2 regions of the Streptomyces sp. NPDC018026 genome follow, and region 2 is predicted to be linked to the other one. Evidence: riboswitches for the same ligand, from Rfam matches in the RefSeq annotation. Region 2 holds a riboswitch; the other holds the start of a gene.

Region 1 (8,485 bases), on a different contig from region 2:
TTGCCACGGCACCGGAGGGCAGGGCACCAGCGACGGTCCGAGCCTGGTCGGCGTGGGCGCCGCGGCCGTCGACTTCCAGGTGGGCACCGGCCGCATGCCGGCCCAGCAGCCCGGCGCGCAGGTCCCGAAGAAGAAGGTCATCTACTCCCAGGCGGAGATCGACCAGCTCGCGGCCTACATCGCGTCGCTGGGTGCCGGTCCGGCGATCCCCTCGGAGGAGAAGTACGGCCCCGAGGGCGCGGACATCGCCAAGGGCGGTGAGCTGTTCCGCACCAACTGCGCGCAGTGCCACAACTTCACCGGCAAGGGTGGCGCCCTGACGCACGGCAAGTTCGCGCCGAGCCTCGAGGGTGTCGACCCGAAGCACATCTACGAGGCCATGCAGACCGGCCCGCAGAACATGCCCTCCTTCCCCGACACCACGCTGTCGGAGCAGAACAAGAAGGACATCATCGCCTACCTGGACGCGGTCAACGGTGACGACACCGAGAGCCCCGGTGGTCTCAGCCTCGGCGGACTCGGCCCGGTCAGTGAGGGTCTGTTCGCCTGGGTGTTCGGACTGGGCGCGCTGATCGCCGTCGCCGTCTGGGTCGCCGCTCGGACCGCAAAGGCCAAGAAGTCATGAGTAGCCAAGACATTCCAGAAGAGAACCTGCCGGCAGAGCAGGACCGCCCGCACGGCGCGGCCGCCCGGCCCGCGGACGAGACGAACCCGTTCGCCGACCCGGGTCTGCCGCCCCACGAGCCGCGGGTCCAGGACGTCGACGAGCGGGCCGCCAAGCGGTCCGAGCGCACGGTCGCCCTGCTGTTCACGCTGTCGATGCTGGCCACCATCGCCTTCATCGCCGCCTTCGTGGCGATCGACGTCGACAAGTCGGTCTACATCTTCCCGCTCGGTCACATCAGTGCGCTGAACTTCGCGCTCGGCATGACGCTCGGCGTCGCGCTGTTCGCCATCGGCGCGGGCGCGGTCCACTGGGCCCGCACCCTGATGTCCGACGAGGAGGTCGCCGACGAGCGTCACCCGATCGAGGCGTCCCCCGAGGTCCGTGCCAAGGTCCACGCGGACTTCAAGCAGGGCGCCAAGGAGTCCGTGATCGGGCGCCGCAAGCTGATCCGCAACACGATGCTGGGCGCGCTCACCCTGGTGCCGCTCTCCGGCGTCGTCCTGCTGCGCGACCTCGGTCCGCTGCCCGGGACCAAGCTCCGCCACACCCTGTGGTCCAAGGGCAAGCTCCTCGTCAACATGAACACCAACGAGCCGCTGCGTCCCTCCGACGTCGCGGTGGGCTCGCTCACCTTCGCCATGCCCGAGGGCCTGGAGGAGCACGACGAGGACTTCCAGAACGAGATCGCCAAGGCCGCCCTGATGATCATCCGGCTGGAGCCGGACTCCATCAAGGACAAGCGCGAGCTCGAGTGGTCGCACGAGGGCATCGTGGCGTACTCGAAGATCTGCACCCACGTCGGTTGCCCGATCTCCCTGTACGAGCAGCAGACGCACCACGCGCTCTGCCCCTGCCACCAGTCCACCTTCGACCTTGCCGACGGTGCCCGGGTCATCTTCGGTCCCGCCGGTCACGCCCTGCCGCAGCTGCGCATCGGCGTGAACGACGAGGGTTACCTCGAAGCGCTCGGCGACTTCGAGGAGCCCGTCGGTCCTGCTTACTGGGAGCGCGGATGAGTACTGCAGCAAACGAACCTTCCCGCTCGCGCGGGAAGGCACCGGCCGGCGAGCGCGTCGCCGACTGGGCCGACGGCCGACTGGGGATCTACTCCCTGGCCAAGGCCAACATGCGCAAGATCTTCCCCGACCACTGGTCGTTCATGCTGGGTGAGGTCTGCCTCTACAGCTTCATCATCATCATCCTCACGGGTGTGTACCTGACGCTGTTCTTCCACCCGTCGATGGCCGAGATCGAGTACCACGGCTCGTACGTGCCGCTGCAGGGCCAGATGATGAGTGAGGCCTACGCCTCCACTCTGGACATCAGCTTCGACGTCCGCGGCGGTCTGCTGATCCGGCAGATCCACCACTGGGCCGCGCTGATCTTCCTGGCCGGCATGTTCGTGCACATGATGCGCGTCTTCTTCACCGGCGCGTTCCGCAAGCCGCGCGAGGTCAACTGGCTGTTCGGCTTCCTGCTGCTCGTCCTCGGCATGTTCACCGGCTTCACCGGTTACTCGCTCCCGGACGACCTGCTCTCGGGCACCGGTATCCGCTTCATGGAGGGCGCGATCCTGTCCGTGCCGATCGTCGGCACGTACATCTCGTTCTTCCTCTTCGGCGGCGAGTTCCCCGGCCACGACTTCGTGTCCCGGTTCTACTCGATCCACATCCTGCTGCTGCCGGGCATCATGCTCGGACTGCTGGTGGGCCACCTGATCCTGGTCTTCTACCACAAGCACACGCAGTTCGCGGGTCCCGGCAAGACCAACAAGAACGTCGTCGGCATGCCGCTGCTGCCGGTGTACACGGCGAAGGCCGGAGGCTTCTTCTTCCTGGTCTTCGGTGTGATCTCCGTCGTGTCGGCGATCGCCACGATCAACCCGATCTGGGCCATCGGGCCCTACCGGCCCGACCAGGTCTCCACCGGCGCCCAGCCGGACTGGTACATGGGCTTCTCCGAGGGCCTGATCCGGGTGATGCCCGGCTGGGAGATCAACTTCTGGGGTCACACACTCGTCCTGGGCGTGTTCATCCCGCTGCTGATCTTCCCGCTGGTCCTGGCGGCGATCGCGGTCTACCCGTTCATCGAGTCCTGGGTCACCGGCGACAAGCGCGAGCACCACATCCTGGACCGCCCGCGCAACGCCCCGACCCGTACGGCCTTCGGTGTCGCCTGGCTGACCGTCTACTTCGTGCTGCTGATCGGTGGCGGCAACGACCTGTGGGCCACGCACTTCCACCTGTCGATCAACGCGATCACCTGGTTCGTCCGCGTCGCGTTCTTCGTCGGACCGGTCGTCGCCTTCATCGCCACCAAGCGGATCTGCCTCGGCCTCCAGCGCCGGGACAAGGAGAAGGTGCTGCACGGACGCGAGTCCGGCATCATCAAGCGGCTGCCGCACGGTGAGTTCATCGAGGTGCACGAGCCGCTCAGCCAGGAGCAGCTGCACACGCTCACGGCGCACGAGCAGTACGCGCCGACCGAGATCGGCCCGACGGTCGACGAGAACGGCGTCGAGCGCAAGGTGAGCGGCACGCAGAAGCTCCGTGCCAAGCTCAGCGAGTCGTACTACGGCGAGGAGTCGCAGATTCCGAAGCCGACCGTCGAGGAGTACAAGGAGATCACGAGCGGCCACGGCCACCACTGACCCTCCGGCGTCGCCACACCACGGTCGAAGGGCCCCGTTCCGTTCTGCGGACGGGGCCCTTCGCCGTGTCCGGGGCTGGATAGGGTGGGAGCACGATCCCCGTCGACGACACACACACGATTCAGGAGCGGCTATGAGCGCTGTGACCCCCGCTGGAGGCGACACCACGGCGGCCCGCTCCTGGCCCGCCCTGCTGAACGGACTGCTGGACGGCCGTGACCTGGGCGCGGACGACACCGCCTGGGCGCTGGACGTGATCATGCGCGGCGAGGCGACCGACGTGCAGATCGCCGGGTTCGCGGTGGGCCTGCGGTTCAAGGGGGAGACGGTCGAGGAGATCTCCGGACTGGTCCGCACCATGTACGAACACGCCAACGTGATCGAGGTGCCGGGGAAGACCGTCGACATCGTCGGTACCGGCGGCGACGGCGCCAAGACGGTCAACATCTCCACCATGTCGGCGATCGTCCTGGCCGGCACGGGGGCGAAGGTCGTCAAGCACGGCAACCGGGCCGCCTCCTCGGCGTCCGGGGCCTCCGACGTCCTGGAGAAGCTCGGGGTCAACCTGGAGCTGACGCCGCAGCGGGTGGCGGAGGTGGCCGAGGAAGCCGGCATCACCTTCTGCTTCGCGGTGAAGTTCCACCCGGCGCTGCGCCACGTGGCGACGGCCCGCGGCCAGCTCGGCATCCGTACGGTGTTCAACTTCCTGGGTCCGCTGACCAACCCCGCCCGGGTGAAGGCCCAGGCGGTCGGGGTCGCCGACGCCCGGATGGCGCCGATCGTCGCCGGTGTCTTCGCCGAGCGCGGGCACTCGTCGCTGGTCTTCCGCGGCGACGACGGACTCGACGAGCTGACCACGACCTCCACCTCCCGGGTCTGGGTCGTGCGCGACGGCCGGGTGGCCGAGGAGACCTTCGACCCGCGGGACGTCGGCATCGAGCTGGTGCCGGTCGAGGCGCTGCGCGGGGCCGACGCCTCCTACAACGCCGACGTCGCCCGCCGCCTGCTGGCCGGCGAGAAGGGGCCGGTGCGGGACGCGGTCCTGCTGAACTCGGCGGCGGCCCTGGCGGCGCTGAACCCCGGCGAGGAGCCCCTGGCGGCGCAGTTGCGGGCCGGGATGGACCGCGCGGCCGAGGCCATCGACTCGGGGGCGGCCCGGCGGGTGCTGGAGCGCTGGGTGGCCGTCAGCAACGCCTGAGCAGCAGTACGGCAGTACATGTGACGTGCGTCCCGCGATCCGGACCCGGGTTGCGGGACGCCGATCATTTCCCCTAGGTTTTTCGTCAGGTCATGAGTGACAGTCATGAGGCCCCGGCCGACTGTCCGGCAACCCTCCGTCCGTGGCGGGGTGCCCCGGGTGAAGACCAGGTCGTGGACAGCAAGGTCCACGGCAAGCGCGGACCCCTCGCGGAACCAGGGGTCCTGGGTCGTCCGAGGGAGTCTCCCGTGAACCAGCGAATGCGATAGGGCCGCAGAGCCCCGCCTCCGCACACCCCTTTTTCTTCTCATTCACAGCGCCCCGCCGCGCGCTGGTACTCACGGGAGTCCGCCATGTCCGTACCCACCGCTGTCGCCACCCCGCTGCCCGTCCTCGGCCGGGACGTCACCGTGCCGCTCGTCACCGGCGGGCAGGTCACCTACGCCGCGCTCGACTACGCCGCCAGTGCGCCCGCGCTCCAGCGGGTCTGGGACGACGTGGCCGCCTACGCCCCGTACTACGGCAGCGTGCACCGGGGCGCCGGGTACCTCTCGCAGCTGTCGACCGATCTGTTCGAGAACGCCCGCCGGACCGTCGCCGGGTTCCTCGGCTGCCGGGACGAGGACCAGGTCGTCTTCACCCGGTCCACCACCGACTCCCTGAACCTGCTCGCCGCCGCGCTGCCCGCCCACTGCCGGGTCTTCGTCTTCGAGACCGAGCACCACGCATCGCTGCTGCCCTGGCGCGACGCCGACGTGACCTACCTGGACGCCCCGCGCACCCCCGCCGAGGCCGTCGAGACCCTGGAGCGGGCCCTCGCCGCCCGCGAGCCGTACGGGCCCGCCCTGGTCTGCGTCACCGGCGCCTCCAACGTCACCGGCGAGCTGTGGCCGGTGCGGGAACTGGCCGCCGCCGCGCACGCGCACGGCGCCCGGATCGTGCTGGACGCCGCCCAGCTCGCCCCGCACCACCCGGTGAACGTGCGCGACCTGGACGTGGACTGGGTGGCCTTCTCCGGGCACAAGCTGTACGCGCCCTTCGGCTCCGGCGTGCTGGCCGGCCGGGCCGACTGGCTGCGCGAGGCGGAGCCGTACCTGGCCGGCGGCGGCGCCAGCCGCAGCGTCTCCCGGCGCGCGGACGGCGGCGTGGACGTGCGGTGGCACGACAGCGCCGCCCGGCACGAGGCCGGCTCGCCCAACGTCATCGGCGCCTACGCCATCGCCTCCGCCTGCAAGGCGCTCACCGAGGCCGGGTTCGACACGCTGGTCGCCCGCGAGGAGTACCTGATCCGGAAGGTGCGCGAGGGCCTCGCCGAGGTGCCCGAGGTGCGCGTCCTGTCCCTCTTCGGCGACGACGCGCCGCGCGTCGGGGTGCTCTCCTTCGTCGTCGCGGGCTGGAACAGCTCGCACTTCGCCGCCGCGCTCTCCGCCGAGTACGGCATCGGCGTGCGCGACGGCCTGTTCTGCGCCCACCCGCTGGTGCGCACCCTGCTCGGCAGCGACCCGCAGACGCAGGGCGAGTGCGGCGCGCCCGAGGCGGCGCCCGGCGAGAAGTCCCTCAACGCCATCCGCGTCAGCTTCGGCGCGGGCACCCCGGACGAGCACGTGGAGCGGTTCGTGAGCGCCGTGCGGGAGCTGGTGAGCGACGGCGCCCGCTGGAACTACCGCACCGAGGACGGCCGCTGCGTGCCCGACCCGACGTCCGGCGACACGGCGCCCGGCGGCACAGCGTCCGGCGGCACGGCGCCGGTGACCGGCACCGCCGCCTGAGCCGGCCCGGCCGGCAACCGGGCCCCCAGCAGCACCATCCGCAGCGCCCGTTCCGTGGCGTCCGTGAGGAGCTCGGAGGCGCGCAGCAACGCGTCCGCCAGGGCCATCGGCGCCGGCATGATCCCGTGGCAGGCGTCCACCCCCGGCACGTCGTGCGCGCCCTCGCCGAGCGTGCCCGCCAGGGCGAGGACGGGCCGGCCGGAGAGCTTGGCGCGGCGGGCCACCTCGGCCGGGACCTTGCCGCGCGGCGTCTGGTGGTCCAGGGCGCCCTCGGCGGTGAGCACCAGGTCGGCCCGGGCGAGGCGGGCGTCCAGGTCGAGGTGGCCCAGGAGCACGTCGAAGCGGGGCAGCAGCCGGGCCCCGACGGCGGCGAGCCCCGCGCCGAGCCCGCCGGAGGCGCCGGTGCCGGACCCCGTCCGCAGGTCGGTGCCGACGACGCCGAGGTCGCGGGTGAGGACGCGCGCCCAGTTCTCCAGCCCGGCCGACAACTCCTCGACCTGCGCGGGTGTCGCCCCCTTCTGCGGGCCGAACACCCGGGCCACGCCCCGCTCGCCGCACAGCACGTTGTACGGGTTGCAGGCGACGAGCAGCTCGGTGTCCTTCAGCCGGGCGTCGAGACCGGACGGGTCGATGCGCACGAGGCGGTTCAGCTCCCGTCCGCCGGGGCCGAGTTCGAAGCCGTCCGCGTCCAGCAGCCGGGCCCCGAGCGCCTGGAGCGCGCCCGCGCCCCCGTCGGACGTACCGGAGTCGCCGCAGCCGACCAGCACGCGCCGCACCCCGGTGCCCAGGGCGGCGCGGATCAGCTCGCCGACGCCGTACGTGGTGGTGGCGCCGGGGTCGCGCAGCGCGCGGGGGACCAGGGACAGGCCCGCCACCGCCGCCATCTCCACCACCGCGGTGTCCCCGGTGCCGAGCAGCGCGAAGTGGGTGCCGACGGGATCGCCGACCGGACCGGTGGCGGCCAGTGCCACCAGCCGACCGCCGGTCGCCGAGGCCAGCGCGACGGCGGTGCCCTCGCCGCCGTCCACCAGCGGGATCCGGTCGATCTCGGCGTCCGGCAGCACCCGGCGGACGCCCGCCGCGATGGCGTCGGCGGCGGCCCGGGCGGACAGGGACTCCTTGAATCCGCTGGGGGCCACGACCACGCGGTTCAGCACGGGGGACGGAGAGGACATGGTGGGCTCCTTCAGCGGGTCACGGGCACGCCGAGCAGCGGCCAGACCGCGGCGGCGAAGAACAGCACGAGCAGGGCGGTCAGCGGCGCCAGTACGGCGGACAGCCGCAGCAGGTCGCGCGGGGTGTAGGTGGGGACGCCGGGCACGTCGGCGAAGAGCGTGACCGGCTTGGCGGAGGCCGGGAGCGTGTGGCAGAACCCGGCGGCCGCCGTGGAGGCGAGCGCGGCGGCGACCGGGTTGACCCCGGCGCCGACGGCCGCGGCGATCACCAGCGGGACCAGCACCGAGGAGCGGGCGGACCGGGACTGGAGGACCAGGTGGGCCGCCGTGCTCACCGCGACCACCGCGCCGAGGAAGACGGCCGGGGCGACGTCCGCGGGCAGGCCCGACACCAGCCACTTCGCCGCGCCGGAGTCGGCCAGCGCGACGCCCATCGCCATCGTCGCCGCCATGAACAGCAGCAGCGACCACGGCACGGTCTTCAGCGCGTCCTTGAGCCGTACGGTGCCCAGCGCGGGGGACGAGGCGACGACCGCGCCGATCAGCGCCACCACGGCGGGGGAGACCCGGTGCAGGGGCTCGCTGCACCACAGGGCCACCACCGTGGCCAGCAGCAGCGCGCAGCGCTTCTCGGCCTGCGTCCAGGGGCCGGTGACCGGGCGCTCGCTGTGCCGCTGTATCTCCTCGGCGGTGATGCGGACCGGGCCCGCGCGGTCCGCCCGCCGGGTGGTGGTCAGCAGGACGGTCTCCGCGGCGAGGTGGGAGGAGGCCACCGCCAGCGGCAGTCCGAGCAGCAGCCACTGGGTGAACCCGATCCGGTCCCCGGTCGCCTCCCACAGCACCGACACCGTGATCAGATGCGCACCGGCCCCGATCAGGGTCGCCACCGCCGACAGCAGGATGACGGTCGGGAACAGCAGCGCCAGCATCACGACCAGTCGTTTCCGGTCGGCGAGCGCCTTGGCGAGGGCGAGGAACACCGGCAGCGCGAGCGCCGCCCGGCCCGAGGTGGCCGGTACCGCGAAG
Region 2 (8,485 bases):
CCCTCGCTGATGAAGATGGCGTCCGACAAGGGCGTGAAGTACGGCATGGTCACCACCCCCGGCATCGACGGCGAGAGCAAGAGCACCCTCGGGGTCTCCGACTGGATGACGGCCTTCAAGAAGAACGGCCACCAGGACGAGATCGGCGACTTCCTCGACTTCGTCTACAGCGAGGAGAACGTCCTCGACTTCTCCCGCGAGTACGACCTGCTGCCGGTGACCACCTCCGCCTCCCAGACCATGAGCGCCGCGGCGGAGGACGAGAACCTCAAGCCGTTCCTGGACGAGCTGCTGCTCTCCGAGCTGTACCCGGTCGGCAAGACCTCCTGGGCCTCGGTCAGCGCGGACGTCAAGAAGCGCATCGGCCAGGCGGTCGCCCCGGGCGCCAGCCCCAAGGAGGTCCTCGGCCAGATCCAGGCGACGGCGATGAAGGCGGGCAGCGCGGAGTAGCGGCCGCTGTCGGCGGCGGGCGCTACGGTGCCGTACATGGACCCGGGAGAGCTGGCCGAGCGGGAGCGGAGCATCCTCGCGCTGGAACGCCGGGGCTTCACCGGCCCCGGCGCCAAGGAGCGCGCCATCCGGGAGGAGCTGGGCCTGGCCCCCGTCCGCTACTACCAGCTCCTCAACGCCCTCCTCGACGACCCCCGCGCCCTGGCGACCGACCCGGTGACGGTCAACCGCCTGCGCCGCATACGGGAATCCCGCCGCACGGACCGCTGAGTCCCACCCCGCCGGGTGGGACTCGGCGCGGGTCCGCGTCGAGTGCCGTGGTGCGGGGGCGGCCCGCACCATCCGGTCACCGTGCGAGCCGGGACACCGCCCCGGCCCGTGTGGGTCACCGGGACCGCCCGCCAGGGCCGGGCCGCCGCTCCGGCCGGTTGCCGCGCCGGACGAGCCGCCGCGCCGGACGAGGCGCCGTGCCGGTTTCCCCGAGACGCCGGTGATGGGCGGGACGCCGGGCCGGGCGGGGCGGGGCTGCGTTCCGGAAGAGGCCGCCCCGGGACCATGGGTCCGGCCGCGCCGGCACGCCGGGAGCCGGCCCTCGTGACGCGGCTCGCGCGCGACGCGTGGGCCCGGCCTCGGGGGGATAGGTTCGCGGTATGGGCAGCCACCAGGACTCCACCCGAGACGACTCCCCACCGCCCCTGCCGACGCCCGCGACGGCGGCCGGACGCGAAGGGCTCGACGCCCTCCTCGCCGACCCCGGCCGCGCGGTGGTCGCGCTCGACTTCGACGGCACGCTCGCCCCGATCGTGCCCGACCCCGACCGGGCCCGCGCCCACCCGGAGGCCGTACCGGCGCTCGCGGCCCTGGCCCCGAAGGTCGCCTCGGTCGCGGTGATCACCGGGCGCCCCGCCGAGGTCGCCGTCCACCACGGCGGCTTCGCGGACGTCCCCGGCCTCGACCACCTCGTCGTCCTCGGCCACTACGGCGCCGAGCGCTGGGACGCCGCCACCGGGACCCTGACCACGCCGGAACCGCACCCCGGCGTCGCCGCCGTGCGCGCCGGGCTGCCGGGGCTGCTGGAGCGGTCCGGGGCCGCGGCGCAGGGCACCTGGACGGAGGACAAGGGCCACGCGGTCGCCGTCCACACCCGCCGCGCCCCCGACCCGCAGGCCGCCTTCGACGCCCTGCGCGCCCCGCTCACCGGCCTGGCCGCCCGGCACGGCCTGATCGTCGAGCCGGGCCGCATGGTCCTGGAACTGCGCCCACCCGGCATGGACAAGGGCGCGGCGCTGCGGTCGCACGTCCGCTCCCTCGACGCCGGCTGCGTCCTCTTCGCCGGTGACGACCTCGGCGACCTCCCGGCCTACGCGGCCGTCGACACCCTCCGCACCGAGGGCACCCCGGGCCTCCTGGTCTGCAGCGGCAGCGACGAGGTGACGGAACTGAGGCAGCGCGCGGACGTCGAGGTGCCCGGCCCCGCCGGAGTGGTGGCCCTGCTGGCGGCCCTCGCGCGGCGGCTGGCCTGAGACAACGTCACGGACGGTTCCCCCGCCTGTCACAGGCGTGTCCGGACGCCGGGGGCGGGGCAACCCGGGCCGCCGCCTTCGCTGTCTTGCCCGCCGTAAGGCCTGCTCAGTGAGGCCCACGACCGTGGAGGAACCCGCCATGTCCGCTCGGAAGACCCCGATGCTCGCCCTCGCCGCCGTGGCCCTCGGCCTGGCGCTGACCGCCTGCGGCAACAGCGGCGACGGCGGCAACGGCGACGTCAACGTCGACGCCGCCCCCACCGCGACCGCGCCGAGCACCGCACAGTCCCCCGCCGCGGACGCCGGGACCGACACCGGCGGCGCGTCCTCGCAGCCCCCGGCGGCCTCGAAGCCGGACCGGGAGGCGGGCGAGAAGTGCACGGACCAGCGGGACTACGCCGGTGACCCGCGGTCGAACGCCGAGATCAACTCCATCGGCGCGGACACCGGCACCTGCCCCGAGCCGCAGTCGGGCAACGCCCCCTCCGGCACCCCCAAGGAGGACGGGGTCAAGTGCACGGACCAGGTGAACTACGCCGGTGACCCGCGGCCGAACGCCGAGATCAACTCCATCGGCGAGGAGACCGGCACCTGTCCGCCGGTGCAGGACAAGTAGCCCGCCTCAGCCCCGCAGCGCCTCCAGCTGCGCCAGGAACCACCGGGCCGGGGGCAACGCGGTACCGGCGGCCGCCAGCCGCTTCGAGCGCTCGGCCCGGTCCTCCACCGACAGGCCGAGCGCCGCGTGCAGCGCGTCCGCCGTGCCCACCACGTCGTACGGGTTGACCACCACCGCGTCCTCGCCCAGCTCCTCGTACGCGCCCGCCTCCCGCGACAGCACCAGCGCGCACCCCGCGTCGGAGACGACCGGCACCTCCTTCGCGACCAGGTTCATCCCGTCCCGGACGGGGTTGACGAGCGCCACGTCCGCCAGCCGGTACGCGGCCAGCGACCGCGCGAAGTCGTCCTCCAGATTCAGCAGGACCGGCGTCCACCCCGGCGTGCCGAACTCCTCGTTGACCGCCTCCGCGACCCGCCGCACCTCGGCCGTGTACTCCCGGTACACGGCGAGATCCTGCCGCGAGGGGTAGGCGAACGCGACGTGCACGACCCGCTCGCGCCACTCGGGCCGCCCGGCCAGCAGCTCCCGGTAGGCCAGCAGGCCCCGCACGATGTTCTTGGACAGCTCGGTGCGGTCCACCCGCACGATCGTGCGGCGGCCCTGGCCGATCTGCTCCCGCAGCTCCGCCATCCGCTCCTCGACGTCGGCCTCGTGCGACCGCTTGCGCAGGAAGTCGCCGTCGGCGCCCAGCCCGTGCACGCCGATCTCCGTGCCGCCGAGCCCGCCCACCACGGCGTCGCAGCAGGCGGTGAACGCGTCGGCCCAGCGCCGGGTCAGGAACCCGAGCCGGTCGGCGCCCAGCATCCCGCGCAGCACCTGCTCGGCGATGTCGTCCGGCAGCAGCCGGAAGTAGTCCACCGGGGCCCAGGGCGTGTGCGAGAAGTGGCCGATGCGCAGATCCGGACGCAGCTCGCGCAGCATCCCCGGCACCAGCGTCAGGTGGTAGTCCTGCACGATCGCGACCGCGCCCTCGGCGGCCTCCTCGGCCAGCGCCTCGGCGAAGGCCCGGTTGTACGCCTCGTAGGAGGCCCACTGCCGCCGGAACTCCGCGTTGAAGACCGGCTCCAGGGGCGTCTGGTAGAGCATGTGGTGCACGAACCACAGCACCGAGTTGGCGATCCCGTTGTACGCGTCCGCGTGCACGCCGGCCGGCACGTCCAGCATCCGTACGCCGTCCTCGCCGACCCCGCGCCGCACCGCCTCGCGGTCCCCGTCGGACAGCGCCGAACACACCCACAGCGCCCCGGCGTCGGGACCGATGGCCGACAGCCCCGACACGAGCCCGCCACCGCCCCGCTTGGCGTGCAGCGACCCGTCCTCCCGCACCTCGTACGAGACCGGCCCCCGGTTGGAGGCGACCAGCACCTGAGCAGCACCGAAGCTTGAAGCCATACGCCTCAACCTAGCCCGGCCCCTCCCACCTCAAACGTTTCCCGGTGTCACCTCGGCGGCGATTCGGTCACGCGTCTTGTGTGGAAACTGTGAACAGGTCGAGGATGTGCGGTGCGCATTTCAACTTCTTGGGGGGCGGGCGAACCATGCCCATACGCACACGTAGGCGACACCCGCGCGGGGGCGGACTCACCGGCACGGCGGCCCTGATCGCGGCCTGCGCGCTGGCCCTGGCGGGCTGCGGCGACGGCGGCGACGCGAGCACGAAGGCGGACGGGACACCCGCGGCGGCCACCGCGACCGCCGCCGCCACGCCGAGCAGCAGCCCCACCCCCGAGGCGTCCCCCACTACCGAGGCGTCCCCCACTACCGAGGCACCGCCGCCCACCCCGACCGCCGTCACGCTGTCGGACTTCACCGGCCGCACCATGGGGGCGGCCGTCCTCGCCGCCAAGAAGGCGCACGTCGACTACACCGTGCTCCTCCAAGGGACCGGGCGACAGGCCTCCTCCTGGGGCCTCGACGAGAAGGTCTGCGAGCAGAGCGGCGGCTCCGGCACCGTGACCTTCACCGTCCCCCGCGACGGCCGAGACTGCGCCGGGCGCCTGCTGCACACGCCGAAGCCGGTCCCGAAGCCGTCGAAGACCCGGGCCGACGGCACCGGTGGCACGAGCGGGGGCGGCGGAACAGGCGGCGGCACCGGCGCCTGCGAGCTGATGAGTCCGGCCGGCAACTGCTACGCCGACGGCCAGTTCTGCGCCAAGAAGCACCGGGGCCTGAGCACCCACGGCCGCGGCGGCGAGTACCTGACCTGCGAGCCGGACTCCGACGGCAGGTGGCGCTGGTCGGACGGCGTCTCCGGCTGAGCCCCGGGTCAGGCCACCTTCCGGGCCGCGTACTCCGCGATCTCCGTCATCGGGGGCCGTTCCTCGGTGTCCACGGCGTAGGTGCGCGGCTCGAAGCCGTCGACGCCGCGCTCGAACTGGGTGAGGGCCGGGCGCACCAGGTGGCCGCGGGCCAGCCGGAGCTGGGCGGTGCGGTAGATCGCCGCGGCCATCCGGCCCAGCGCCCGCCCGTCCTGGTGGCGGTGGACGCGGACCCCGACGTCGACCTGCGCGAGCGCGTCCAGGCCCACCAGGTGCAGGGCGTCGACCAGCATGCCCAGTTCGACGCCGTAGCCGACCGGGAAGGGGAGCCGTTCCAGCAGGGAGCGGCGGGCCGCGTACTCGCCGCCCAGCGGCTGGACGAAGCCGGCCAGCTGCGGCCAGTGCATGTTGAGCAGCGGGCGGGCCATCAGCTCCGTGACCCGGCCGCCCTGCCCGGCCGCCCCGGCCAGCGGGCGGTCGTACATGGCCTTGACGAGGTGCACGTCCGGATCGGTGAGCAGCGGGCCCACGATCCCGGAGACGAAGTCGGCGGAGAACTCGCGCAGGTCGGCGTCGACGAAGCAGACGATGTCCCCGCCGGTGACCAGCAGCGAACGCCACAGCACCTCGCCCTTGCCGGGCACGGCGGGGATGCGGGGGAGGATCGCGTCCCGGTGCACGACGCGCGCGCCGGCCGCCGCGGCCACCTCCGCGGTGCGGTCGCTCGACCCGGAGTCCACGACCACGATCTCGTCGACGAGCGGGTGGCGGAGCACCAGCTCGCGCCGGATCGCCGCGACGATGTCGCCGACCGTCGCCTCCTCGTCCAGGGCGGGGAGCACCACGCTCACCGACTGCCCGGTGGCGTGCTTGGCGGACAGAAGGTGCTGGACCGGCCGGTCCGCGGCCGACCAGGAGCGTGCGTTCAGCCAGCGCTCGACTTCTTCCAGCACGTCCCGTGGTCTCCTTCGTGATCCATTGTGATGCATCTCGCGGTACGGACGACTATCTCAACCGTCCTGGCCTTCGGTTACAGTCTTGAACAACGCGTGGGACCACCGCATGCCGGGGTCGCCGCGTGCACCACCGCGAAACAACTTCATACCGCTCATCCAGAGGGGCAGAGGGATACGGCCCGATGAAGCCCCGGCAACCCTCCAGTCGGTTCTTGTCACACGGACGTGGCGAGGCTCCCGGCTAGGGAAGGTGCCAAATCCGTCTCACGGCGAGATGCGTCGTGAGGAAGATGAGGAGAAAGGGCCTCGCCTCCATGGCTGTGCAGACTGCCGAAACCGCCACGAACCCCGCCGACCCCGCCGTCGACCTCGGCCCCGCCGCCGCGCTGAGCTGCCGGGAATGCGGCCACCGGGTTCCGCTCGGACCGGTCTTCGCCTGCGAAGAGTGTTTCGGCCCCCTCGAGATCGCCTACGACTTCTCGGACTACGACACCGAGGAACTGCGGGGGCGCATCGAAGCGGGCCCGGCGAACATCTGGCGCTACGCCCCCCTGCTGCCCGTCCCGGCCGACGTGGCGACCAAGCCGAACATCAATCCCGGCTGGACCAAGCTCGTCAAGGCCGACAACCTCGCCCGCGAACTGGGCGTCACCGGTGGGCTGTACGTCAAGGACGACTCCGGCAACCCCACGCACTCCTTCAAGGACCGCGTCGTCGCCCAGGCCATCGAGGCCGCCCGCGCTTTCGGCTTCACCACCCTGTCCTGCTCCTCCACCGGCAACCTCGCCGGTGCCGTCGGCGCCGCCGCCGCCCGGGCCGGCTTCCGCTCCTGCGTGTTCATCCCGCACGACCTGGAGCAGGGCAAGGTCGTCATGGCCGCGGTCTACGGCGGCGAGCTGGTCGGCATCGAGGGCAACTACGACGACGTGAACCGCTTCTGCTCCGAGCTGATCGGCGACCCGGCCGGCGAGGGCTGGGGCTTCGTCAACGTCAACCTGCGCCCCTACTACGCGGAGGGTTCCAAGACCCTCGCCTACGAGATCTGCGAGCAGCTCGGCTGGAGGCTGCCCGACCAGATCGTCGTGCCGATCGCCTCCGGCTCCCAGCTGACGAAGATCGACAAGGGGCTCAAGGAGCTGATCGAGCTCGGTCTGGTCGAGGACCGGCCGTACAGGATCTTCGGCGCGCAGGCCGAGGGCTGCTCGCCGGTCTCCACGGCGTACAAGGCCGGGCACGACGTGGTCCGCCCGCAGAAGCCCAACACCATCGCCAAGTCGCTGGCCATCGGCAACCCGGCCGACGGCCCCTACGTCCTCGACATCGCCCGCCGCACCGGCGGTGCCGTGGAGGACGTGACCGACGAGCAGGTCGTGGACGCGATCAAGCTGCTCGCCCGCACGGAGGGCATCTTCGCGGAGACGGCGGGCGGCGTGACGGTCGGCGTCACGAAGAAGCTGATCGACAACGGCGTCCTCGACCCGTCGCTCACCACCGTCGTCCTGAACACCGGCGACGGCCTGAAGACCCTCGACGCGGTGGCCGGCACCGGCCTGACCGCCACCATCCGCCCGAACCTGGACTCCTTCCGAGAGGCTGGCCTCGCATGAGCGTGACCGTTCGCATCCCGACCATCCTGCGCACCTACACCGGCGGAAAGGCCGAGGTCAGCGCCGACGGTGCCAACCTCGGAGAGGTCATCTCCGACCTGGAGAAGAACCACACCGGCATCGCCGCCCGCGTCCTGGACGACCAGGGCAAGCTGCGCCGCTTCGTCAACGTCTACGTCAACGACGACGACGTCCGCTTCGAGCAGGGCCTTCAGACGGCCACCCCGGACGGCGCGGGCGTCTCGATCATCCCGGCGGTCGCCGGCGGCTGATACGTGTCGTAGCGTTGATTGCCCTCTCCGTAAGAGAAACGGAGGGGGCAATTCCATGTGGTTGAGCGCGGTAGAGTTGGGGAACGCGCTCCCGATCGGCACAACGGGAACCGTCAATTCCTGCCGCCCGCCCGACAAGAAGTAGCCAAAGTGCGAGCGTATTCTGCGGCTTTTGTTCCCTTTGCGTGACCCGACTTGACCCGAATTCAGGCGAATTCTCGCTACATTCCGGACCGGGTGCGTCCAGATTTCTCGTCCGATTGACCTGTTGCAGACGGCAGTTGGACAGATACATTCAGCCGCGGTCGACGCGTTCCGGCGCACGCCCCCAGTCGTGAGGGGGCGAGGTCTGACCCGGATCCGCGAAGTGCGGATCTGTGCAAGGGCCAGTAATAGGGGAGTTAGGCATGGCTCAGGGCACCGTCAAGTGGTTCAACGCGGAGAAGGGGTACGGCTTCATCGCGGTCGACGGTGGTGCGGATGTATTCGTCCACTACAGCGCGATTCAGATGGACGGCTACCGCACCCTCGAAGAAGGCCAGCGGGTCGAGTTCGAGATCTCGCAGGGTCAGAAGGGCCCGCAGGCCGACATGGTTCGCCTCAGCGCCTGAGACGCGCGGCCGCCGCAGCACCCGGTCTTCATCCGAAGGGCCCGTACCCGCTGGGTACGGGCCCTTCGGCCTGTTCGCGGGTGGCTGACGGGGCGGCCCGATCCCCGAGAGGCGCTTGCACTCGACCATGCCGAGTGCTAATCATTGGCGTTAGCACTCTGAAGGTGAGAGTGACAACGAAGGACCGGG

The links. A riboswitch is a leader RNA that binds a small molecule or an ion and turns the genes downstream of it on or off. The one in region 2 is predicted to bind S-adenosylmethionine.
Region 1: another riboswitch for S-adenosylmethionine. It lies ahead of ACH4D3_RS33520 (aminotransferase class V-fold PLP-dependent enzyme); the one in region 2 lies ahead of thrC (threonine synthase).

What each region holds. Positions count from the first base shown of each region.
Region 1 covers NZ_JBIRFY010000015.1:11,015-19,499, forward strand. The annotation lists gene ACH4D3_RS33500 (c-type cytochrome) at 1-625, shown strand, start outside; gene ACH4D3_RS33505 (ubiquinol-cytochrome c reductase iron-sulfur subunit) at 622-1,683, shown strand; gene ACH4D3_RS33510 (cytochrome bc complex cytochrome b subunit) at 1,680-3,317, shown strand; gene trpD (anthranilate phosphoribosyltransferase) at 3,451-4,515, shown strand; SAM riboswitch class IV at 4,604-4,720, shown strand; gene ACH4D3_RS33520 (aminotransferase class V-fold PLP-dependent enzyme) at 4,869-6,284, shown strand; gene ACH4D3_RS33525 (glycerate kinase) at 6,176-7,459, opposite strand; gene ACH4D3_RS33530 (SLC13 family permease) at 7,471-8,485, opposite strand, start outside.
Region 2 covers NZ_JBIRFY010000004.1:37,134-45,618, forward strand. The annotation lists gene ACH4D3_RS14135 (extracellular solute-binding protein) at 1-450, shown strand, start outside; gene ACH4D3_RS14140 (DUF3263 domain-containing protein) at 487-720, shown strand; gene otsB (trehalose-phosphatase) at 1,101-1,973, shown strand; gene ACH4D3_RS14150 (hypothetical protein) at 2,113-2,589, shown strand; gene ACH4D3_RS14155 (trehalose-6-phosphate synthase) at 2,596-3,984, opposite strand; gene ACH4D3_RS14160 (hypothetical protein) at 4,131-4,850, shown strand; gene ACH4D3_RS14165 (glucosyl-3-phosphoglycerate synthase) at 4,859-5,803, opposite strand; SAM riboswitch class I at 5,956-6,103, shown strand; gene thrC (threonine synthase) at 6,121-7,413, shown strand; gene ACH4D3_RS14175 (MoaD/ThiS family protein) at 7,410-7,685, shown strand; gene ACH4D3_RS14180 (cold-shock protein) at 8,093-8,296, shown strand.